3 regions of the Lachnospira rogosae (ex Hitch et al. 2025) genome follow, and region 3 is predicted to be linked to each of the others. Evidence: predicted binding sites of a transcription regulator. Region 3 holds the regulator's gene; each other region holds the start of a gene.

Region 1 (3,295 bases), on a different contig from region 3:
CTAATCTTTAAATCAGGCATATTATCTCTTAATATTGTAACAGCCGCAAGTGCTTCAAGTGTAGGTGTCTCACCACAGCCAGCAATTACTACATCTGGTTCTTCTCCCTGGTCATTACTTGCCCATTCCCATATGCCAACACCCTGTGTACAGTGCTTAACAGCCTGTTCCATAGTAAGCCACTGTGGTCTTGGGTGCTTAGATGTAACAAGCACATTGACATAATCACGGCTTCTTATGCAATGGTCAAAGCAAGAAAGCAAGCAGTTAGTATCTGGTGGAAGATACATTCTTACCACATCCGCCTTCTTATTAGCTATATGGTCAAGGAAGCCTGGATCCTGATGTGTAAATCCGTTATGATCCTGCTGCCATACATTTGATGAAAGAATAAGGTTAAGTGAAGCAATTGACTGTCTCCAAGGAAGCTGTGAACATACCTTTAACCATTTAGCGTGCTGTGCCGCCATAGAGTCTACTATTCTGATAAATGCTTCATAGCTTGCAAAGAAACCATGACGTCCTGTAAGAAGATATCCTTCTAACCAGCCTTCACACATATGCTCCGAAAGCATTGAATCCATTACACGTCCGTCCTTGGCAAGGAATTCATCATTATCCTTAAGAACATTATTCCAATCCCTGTTAGTCTCCTCAAATACTTTGCCTAATCTGTTAGACATTGTTTCATCTGGTCCAAAGATACGGAAGTTCTTAGTTTCTTCATTTAACTTGAATATATCTCTTACAAAACCTCCAAGTTCAATCATATCCTGACCATCTTGTGCTCCTGGGAAAGGTACGTCAACGCCGTAATCCCTGAAATCTGGAAGTCTTAAATCTCTTAAAAGCTTACCACCATTAGCGTGAGGATTGGCACTTATTCTGTGATCTCCTTTTGGTGCAAGTGCTCTTAACTCTGGAATTAATCTGCCATTTTCATCAAACAATTCTTCTGGCTTATAGCTTTCAAGCCAATCATTAAGCTGCTGTAAATGTTCTGGTCTATCCATCATAATTGGAACCTGATGTGCCCTGAAAGTTCCCTCAATTTCCTTGCCATCAACAACCTTTGGTCCTGTCCAGCCCTTTGGTGTTCTAAGTACAATCATAGGCCAGAATGGTCTTTCTGTCTTACCTTCTTCTCTTGCTTCTCTCTGTATTTCCTTAATCTCCTCAATAACAGTATCTAATGTCTCTGCCATCTTTCTATGCATTGTCATTGGATCATTGCCCTCAACAAAATATGGTTTCCAGCCACATCCGTGGAAGAAACTTTCTATCTCATCGTGTGATATACGTGAGAATATTGTAGGGTTGCTTATCTTATATCCATTAAGGTGTAATATTGGAAGCACTGCTCCGTCTGTCACAGGATTGAGGAACTTATTAGAATGCCATGCTGTAGCAAGTGGTCCTGTCTCAGCTTCACCATCACCAACAATACAAGTTGTTATAAGATCCGGATTGTCAAATACCGAACCAAATGCATGTGCTATCGAATAACCAAGCTCACCACCCTCATTAATTGAACCTGGTGTCTCAGGTGCAACGTGGCTTGATATTCCTCCTGGGAACGAGAACTGTTTGCAAAGCTTCTTTAATCCGTTCATATCCTGACTTACATTCGGATATACTTCGCTGTATGTTCCCTCAAGGTATGAGTTAGCTACAAAGAAATTGCCGCCGTGACCAGGACCGGATATAAGCACCATATCAAGATCATACTTCTTAATAGCTCTGTTCATATGACAGTAAACGAAATTCTGACCCGGAACTGTACCCCAGTGACCTACGATTTTCTTCTTAATATGTTCCTTCTTTAAAGGCTCTCTTAAGAGAGGATTATCTAAAAGATAAAGCTGGGCAGCTGCTAAGTAATTGGCAGCTCTCCAATATGCGTCCATCTTTTCAAGATATTCATCTGTAATTGGCATCTTTTCAACACACATTTCTTCGTTCATCCTTAACCTCATTTCTATGACAATAATATTGCCACTTAATAATTGTTATCTATTTTAAAATCACTTCTGTAAATATCTTTTATAAATATATTTTACAAAAGTGATTTTATATTAGCACATCTTAATTAAATGTCAATATAGCTTTCACAAAAATACATAAAAAATACAAGCACTATCACAAAAGGCTGTCCAATATTGATATGCCTCTTTACCTGACACAAAATGTTCTGTAAAGATTAGCCATATCATAATCGGACAGCCTTTATTTTTAACATAATTACAATTTATATTATCATTACTATTTCATTATTACTGCTTATTAAATATAGCATTAAGCTTTGGGACTTTATTCATAAGTGCCTTAACAATAAAATAAGCCGCTACACCATATAATGCACCTGTGATTGTACCGACAAGCACATCTGTTGGATAATGTACTGTAAAGTACAGTCTAGAAAATGCTATAAGTGCCGCAAGTACCAGTGCCGCACTTCCTTCCTTCTTTCTCCACATAAATATTGACACTGCCGCAGCAAACGAAGCTGACGAATGTCCTGATGGGAACGAATAATCGTGAATAGAATTAAATATTCCATATAAATTCTCGAATTCATTGCCAACAACAAAATTCTGTCCAACTACCCAGAATGCTCTTGGTCTTGCCCATAGATGCTTCATTATTCCATTACAGAATATAAGCGACAATATAAGTGCTATTGCCATTGTAAGCCCTGCTTTTTTATATTTCTTAGGAAGAACTGTAAGCATAAGCACAGCTAATACTATCCAGAACCAGCCTGCATTCCCCAATGTAGTAATCACATAAAATATTGGATTAGTTATTGGGTTATGTAATGTTTCAAACCAATGTAATATCTGAATTTCCATTATATAACAGCCACTTTTAATGTGGTCTCTCCTTTCCACAATTGACCTAATATATTAATCAATTGAAATCATATTGTGGAATTATAAATGAATATATATATATTGTCAATTTAACTTTACAGCCCTCTGGCATATACATTTATTCTTTCTTCCCTTATATCCATAACTGTATTCTGCTTCAATTGCTATGTCATACAGCATTGCCGTCCTGTCCGCATATAACAGCGTAACTGTATACTCTGCATCTGAACTGACAGCCTCATTAAATGACTTACAGAAACTTCTCATAAGCTGTGTTGTAAATACATCATCTGGAATATCATCATATTCACCAGTTATGTAACCATCTGACACTTTATCCAAAGCATAATCAAATGCCCCATTAATACTGCTGTTCATCTCCATATTACAGTAATTATCACTGATAATCGAATTATGTATAA
Region 2 (3,295 bases), on a different contig from region 3:
AATATTCCTTGTGCATCGGCACGGGCCAGGACATCTAGCTGGGAGTCGGTGCTGAAATGAGTTCTGTAGTCGTTCTCGTTGCTTAGAAATGAGTGTTCTATTATAATTGTTGGTATTCCGGCATATGTGCCGTTGTATATAAGTCCATAATAATCTGCTGGTGAACCGTCTGGGTAGAGTTCATTTACTGTGTTGGTACGCTGTAATATGCCATTAGTGTATTCTGTGTTCCAGTCATCTGCTATTGGAATTCCTATATTGTTAAGATTGCGGATAATTGCATTTGCAAGCATATTTTCTTTATCATATATGCTTGCAAATCTTGAATCAGATGGCTGATATCGGCTACAGCTCATTAATACCATACAGCCTCTTGGATTAGTATTATCCTGGCTTTTGCTGTTAATATGAACCGATATAACATAATCGGCGTTATTGCCTTTAGCATAGTCTATTCTTCCCCCTATGCTCACATCTGTATCAGAAGTACGTGTCATAATGACATTAAGATTATCATTCTGTTCAAGATACCACTGAAGCTTTTTTGCTATTACAAGATTAATATCTTTCTCTTTAATGAGTACACCATCATATGTTTCTTTCGTTCCCTCATTACTTCCACCGTGTCCTGCATCTATACATATAGTTGTCTTGTGCTGCGCTTCCTGAATATTTTCCTGTGTATCATCATCTTCTGCTCCACCTGATACATAAGAAAATGTGTCATTATATACAGGCTGCTGGCTGTTATCATCTACATTGTTACCATTTTCTGTATAATTATCCGTATCATAATCCGAATTATCATTACTTATACTTTCATCACCGCTGTTATTTTCATCTTCAATATCTGCATTATTTTCGTTATCCGTTACAGCAGATGTGTTATCGGCTTCGCTGGTGTTCTGGTTCTCATCTGAATTAACAGACAGATCATCTGCATTTACATTCTGCATACTATCTGTATCACTATTATTTACCGCAACAACTGCCGTATCTGCTTCATTATTAGAATTATCAGACTTACCATCTGTCCTTCCGCACGCTGTCAGGCTCAATGTCAATGTACTTACTAACAACGCTGTATTTATCACTTTTATTATATTCTTTAAATTATTGTTTCTCATTTTACTCCATTCCTATGTATTTAATGTGTATATGATATACCTTTCATTTAATAATATCTATACCTCAATTTTATTTTTAAATTTACTTTTCAATTTTGTTTCAAATTTCATTTCTATATTTTATAGTGTTCTGATAATGTATTTTCAATAATATAATTTCAATAATAAAATATACCATTTTACATATCTTTTCACACACATATTATTAATATATCCCCTGTTTATGTGCCCTCATTTGTGTACACATTCACACATTTGTTGCGTCATTTTGCATTAATTTTAATATTTTTTAGTTTTTTACTTGTATATTATTCACAAAGTGTTAAAATATAAACATAAATTCAACGTGAATGGAGGTAAATATTATTATGGCACAGAGATTTATTCTTAACGGTACATCTTACCACGGAAAGGGAGCTATCAAGGAGATAGCTACAGAGGCTATTTCAAGGGGATTTAAGAAAGCATTTGTATGCTCTGACCCTGACCTTATCAAATTTGGTGTAACTAAGAAAGTTCTTGATGTATTAGACGAGAACGGACTGGCTTATGAGGTTTATTCAGACATCAAGCCTAATCCAACAGTAGAGAATGTTAAGACAGGTGTACAGGCATTTAAAGATGCTGGTACAGATTATCTTATCGCAATCGGCGGTGGTTCTTCAATGGATACAGCCAAGGCTATTGGTATTATTATTAACAACCCTGAATTCAGTGATGTTATAAGCCTTGAAGGTGTTGCTCCTACTAAGAAACCTGCCGTTCCTATTATTGCAGTTCCAACTACTGCTGGTACAGCCGCAGAAGTTACTATCAACTACGTTATCACAGATACAAGCAAGAACCGTAAAATGGTATGCGTTGACCCACACGATATCCCTGTCGTAGCTGTTGTTGACCCTGATATGATGTCTAGTATGCCTAAGGGGCTTACAGCCGCAACTGGTATGGATGCTTTAACACACGCTATTGAAGGTTACATAACTGCTGGTGCCTGGGAATTATCTGATATGTTCCATCTTAAAGCTATTGAAATCATTTCTAAGAGCCTTAGAGGTGCTGTTGAGAACACACCTGAGGGACGTGAAGGTATGGCACTTGGACAGTATATAGCAGGTATGGGCTTCTCTAATGTAGGTCTTGGTATTGTCCATTCCATGGCTCACCCACTTGGTGCCCTCTATGATACACCACACGGTGTTGCTAACGCTATTATCCTTCCAACAGTTATGGAATACAATGCTCCAGCAACCGGTGAGAAATATCGTGACATTGCCAAAGCTATGGGTGTCAAAGGCACAGATGATATGACACAGGAAGAATACAGAAAAGCTGCTGTAGATGCTGTAAGAAAGTTATCACAGGACGTAGGTATCCCAGCTAACTTAAAGGATATTGTCAAGGAAGAAGATATTCCATTCCTTGCACAGTCAGCTTATGATGATGCATGCAGACCTGGTAATCCAAGAGAAACAAGTGTTGAAGAGATAACAGAGCTTTACAAGAGCCTTATTTAACAGACAACTACTTAAATTATTGTTTATCATATTTTACACCTCTAAAAAAGAACCCCGCTATACCGGCAGGGTTCTTTTACTATTTACTATTTTAGTGTTATATAACAAAACATAGGTTATATGACAAAACGCATTAACAGCTTAATCCCACTCATCAAGCAGTCCATTAAATACATTTAATGCAGACTGTACAACTTCACGTTTTTCCATATCTATTCGGCATAGCTTAAGCAGGTCAATAGGGTGAAGACTGCTGCCGCCTGAAAGGAACTTTTTATAGCCCTCTTTAACAGCTTTATCTCCCTTTAATATTCCAGCCGCTATCGCAATAGCAGCAGAATATCCTGTTGCATACTGGTATACATAAAATGGAGTATAAAAATGTGGTATTCTCGCCCACTCGTATGCTATCTCATCATCAATAACACACTCACTTCCAAAATACTTTTCATTAAGCTTTCTGTATACATCACACAGGTTATCAGCAGTAAGGACATTGCCTTCTTCGACCATTTTATGGGCTGTCATCTCGAATTCAGCAAACATCGTCTGTCTGAACAATGTACCCTTAAACTGCTCAAAATAATGGTTAAGAAGATACTTTCTTCTCTTATTATCTTTATCATTCTTACAGCTTTCCAACAGATAATT
Region 3 (3,295 bases):
AAGATAAAGCTGTCTTGCCACCGCAAGTCCATCTGCCCCATTATTGCCACGTCCACATACGCATATAATGTCTGTATGTATATTTCCTTTAACCTTGCTTTCAATAGCTTCTGTCACTGAGAGTGCGGCTCTTTCCATAAGCACAACTGATGGTATACCAAGAGTATTAATTGAATAAGAATCCACATTCTTCATAGAAGCCGCATCTAATACATATCTCATTACTGCTTATCTCCTACATTGCCTTCATTAATTCTGTCAACTGCACTACAATTCTCAGGTCCGATAATATCGTGTATAAGAGAATACATATTATTATTAACAGTTTCTTTATCCTGTTTTATAAGAATATTCTTCTTAAGCTTGACTCTTGTAGCATTAATCCACTTATCAAGTACCTCTATATCCTCTGTATTGGCATTCATTCTGTCATAGCAGGCTTTAAGTGTCTCTGTAAGAAGCTTCTCGTTAGCCCTTGCCAATTCTCTTGGTACTTCTAAGAGTTCATCTTCAAGCGAAGCTATCTTGTCATTAGACTCCTGTATAAGTCTTTGGTTCTGGCTCATACGCTTCTGCTTCTGCCTGCTTGAATCATCATCTTCCATATTCTCAACAACATCATTGATAAGCTGCTTTTTAAGCTTCTTGATGTCTTTAATGTCATTATTAATTCTTCCCTGCTTCTTAAGCAGTTCATTAACCTGTTTCTCCCAATACGCAATCTCATCTGTCTTATTCTTCTCGTTAATAAGGTGATACCATCGCTCATCAAGCGTAAGAATCGGAATATTCTTAAATACATCACTATTCTTTAACAATTCATAAGTTATCTTAGACACCATCAATTCCCCCTTTGGATTTAATATCTTTATGAGTGCTTATTGGCAATTGTGTAAGAAAGTCTCATAAGGCTTTCTGATAAATGTACATTCTCAACTATTACGTCATCTGGCAGATTAAGATCTGTATGTGCGAAATTCCATATAGCCTTAATTCCTGCATCTGCAACCTGCTTTCCGATTTCCTTAGCCGCCTGCTTTGGTATTGTCAGTGCAACTATCTCTATATCGTTCTTATGTATAAAATCGGCAAGTTGATCCATCATCATTATATCTATTCCGTGAATGCTTTCACCTTTAAGCTCTGGATTGTTATCAAATACGCCGCATATAACAAAACCACGCTTCTCAAAGTCTGTATAATTAACAATAGCACGTCCAAGGTTACCAGCACCTATTATTATCATATTATGCTTCCTGTCTATTCCAAGTATCTTGCCTATCTCATCATAAAGATACTTCACATTATATCCATATCCCTGCTGTCCAAAACCTCCGAAATTATTGAGGTCCTGTCTTATCTGTGATGCTGTAACTTTCATTCTCACACTTAAATCTTTAGATGAAATCCTCTGAACACCACTTTCTATAAGTTCGCCCAGATATCTGTAATATCTTGGCAATCTTCTTATAACAGCCGATGAAATCTTCTTATTCTCTTCCATAACATTCTCCATTCCTGTGCAATACTGCTACGAAAAGGAGATGGGAAACCTGTAATTACCAGCTTCCCATCAGCCTTCAAAATTAATGTTAATTATATAACTATTTTGCTAAAAAGTAAAGAAATGTACTCTATCCAAGCACTCTCTTAGCAATATCCACAGACTCCTTTGCATCCTTTGAATAGAAATCCGCATGTATTTCCTTAGCATATTCAGGAGTAAGCACTGCTCCTCCTACCATAACCTTACAATCAAGATTGTTCTTATGTATAAGTTCTATTGTCTTTTTCATTGAAACAAGTGTTGTTGTCATAAGTGCTGACAGACCACAAAGCTTCGCACCATTTTCTTTAATCGCATCTACAACAACCTGATATTCAACATCCTTTCCAAGATCAATAACCTCATAACCATAATTCTCAAGAAGTACCTTTACGATATTCTTTCCAATATCGTGGACATCTCCCTTAACCGTCGCAATAACAATCTTTCCCTTGCTTACAGGTGCATTATTGCTCATAATCATATGTTTTCTTATAACCTCAAACGCTCCCTGTGCAACGCCAGCCGCCATTATAAGCTGTGGCAGGAATAATGTTCCCTTCTCGAACTCCTCACCTATCTTATCAAGTGCAGGAATCAAGGCATTATTAACAATGTCCATAGAATCCATACCTGCAAGAAGTTCTTCTGTTATTGCTGCACCTTCATTTTTTAGACCTTTCTCTACTGCATAGAATAAGTCATCACAGGTATAACTGCCCTTCTTATCCTTAAGATTAACACTTCCACCTGCCTGTGCTGTCTGACCACCCTGTACTGCATTTGCCGCTGTATTCATTGGATTAATCTTGCTTATATTAGGCATTGAAGCATAAGCCTTAATATAATCAACAGAATTCTTATCTATATTGGCAAGAAGCTTATATGCCCTTACTGCCCCCATCATCTCATATATGTTAGGGTTAATAATCGCAAGATCAAGACCATTCTGCATAGCCATTGTTAAGAAAATGTGATTGACAAGCACTCTGTTAGGAAGTCCGAAAGATATATTCGATACACCAAGCACCGTCCTTAAGCCAAGAGTATGCTTAACCTCATAAAGTGCATTAAGCGTTTCCATTACCCCCTCCTGTTCGGCTGAGGCTGTAAGTGTAAGACAGTCTATATATATATCCTCTTTAGGAATTCCTATAGCTATTGCCCTGTCCATAATCTTTCTTGCTATGGCAACTCTGTCTTCTGCTTTCTTAGGAATACCATCTTTATCAAGAGCAAGGCCAATTACTGCCGCACCATATTTTTTTACTATTGGCAGAATGTTATTAAGAGAGTCTTCTTCTCCATTAACTGAATTGACAATCGGCTTACCATTATATACTCTTAATGCAGCATCAAGAACCTCAGGTATAGTTGAGTCAAGCTGGAGAGGCACATCCACAACCGACTGAAGTGCTTTCACAGTATCAACCATCATCTGTCTTTCATCAATTCCCGGAAGTCCTACATTGACATCAAGAATATCAGCACCCGCACCAGTCTGTTCTAATGCCTGTCCAAGTATATAATCCATATCATTATCTAAGAGTGCCTGCTTAAATACCTTTTTACCTGTTGGGTTAATTCTCTCTCCTACAACTCTTGGCTGGTCAACTATAACTGTGCTTGTAGCTGAGCATACAGCCGATGGCATTTTCACTGGTTCTTTTGCTAAATTGCCTTCTTTATGTAACATATCTGATAAGCACTTTATGAATTCAGGAGTTGTTCCACAACAACCACCGAATA

What was found. The regulator Rex, encoded in region 3, represses fermentation and respiration genes when NADH is low (regulators of the CRP and FNR family bind a similar motif). The targets are predictions, from matches to a motif close to ATTGTTAANTANTTAACAAT.
Region 1: a site for Rex is predicted at 2,082-2,101, ahead of WMO14_RS07530 (phosphoketolase family protein). Genes of this name have one in related genera too.
Region 2: a site for Rex is predicted at 1,446-1,465, ahead of fucO (lactaldehyde reductase). Genes of this name have one in related genera too.

What each region holds. Positions count from the first base shown of each region.
Region 1 covers NZ_JBBMER010000004.1:301,145-304,439, reverse strand. The annotation lists gene WMO14_RS07530 (phosphoketolase family protein) at 1-1,964, opposite strand, end outside; gene WMO14_RS07525 (phosphatase PAP2 family protein) at 2,274-2,852, opposite strand; gene WMO14_RS07520 (hypothetical protein) at 2,958-3,295, opposite strand, start outside.
Region 2 covers NZ_JBBMER010000003.1:392,172-395,466, reverse strand. The annotation lists gene WMO14_RS06045 (N-acetylmuramoyl-L-alanine amidase family protein) at 1-1,127, opposite strand, end outside; gene fucO (lactaldehyde reductase) at 1,496-2,644, shown strand; gene pepF (oligoendopeptidase F) at 2,786-3,295, opposite strand, start outside.
Region 3 covers NZ_JBBMER010000002.1:279,575-282,869, forward strand. The annotation lists gene WMO14_RS03645 (NAD(P)H-hydrate dehydratase) at 1-222, opposite strand, end outside; gene WMO14_RS03650 (hypothetical protein) at 222-842, opposite strand; gene WMO14_RS03655 (redox-sensing transcriptional repressor Rex) at 869-1,504, opposite strand; gene WMO14_RS03660 (homocysteine S-methyltransferase family protein) at 1,635-3,295, opposite strand, start outside.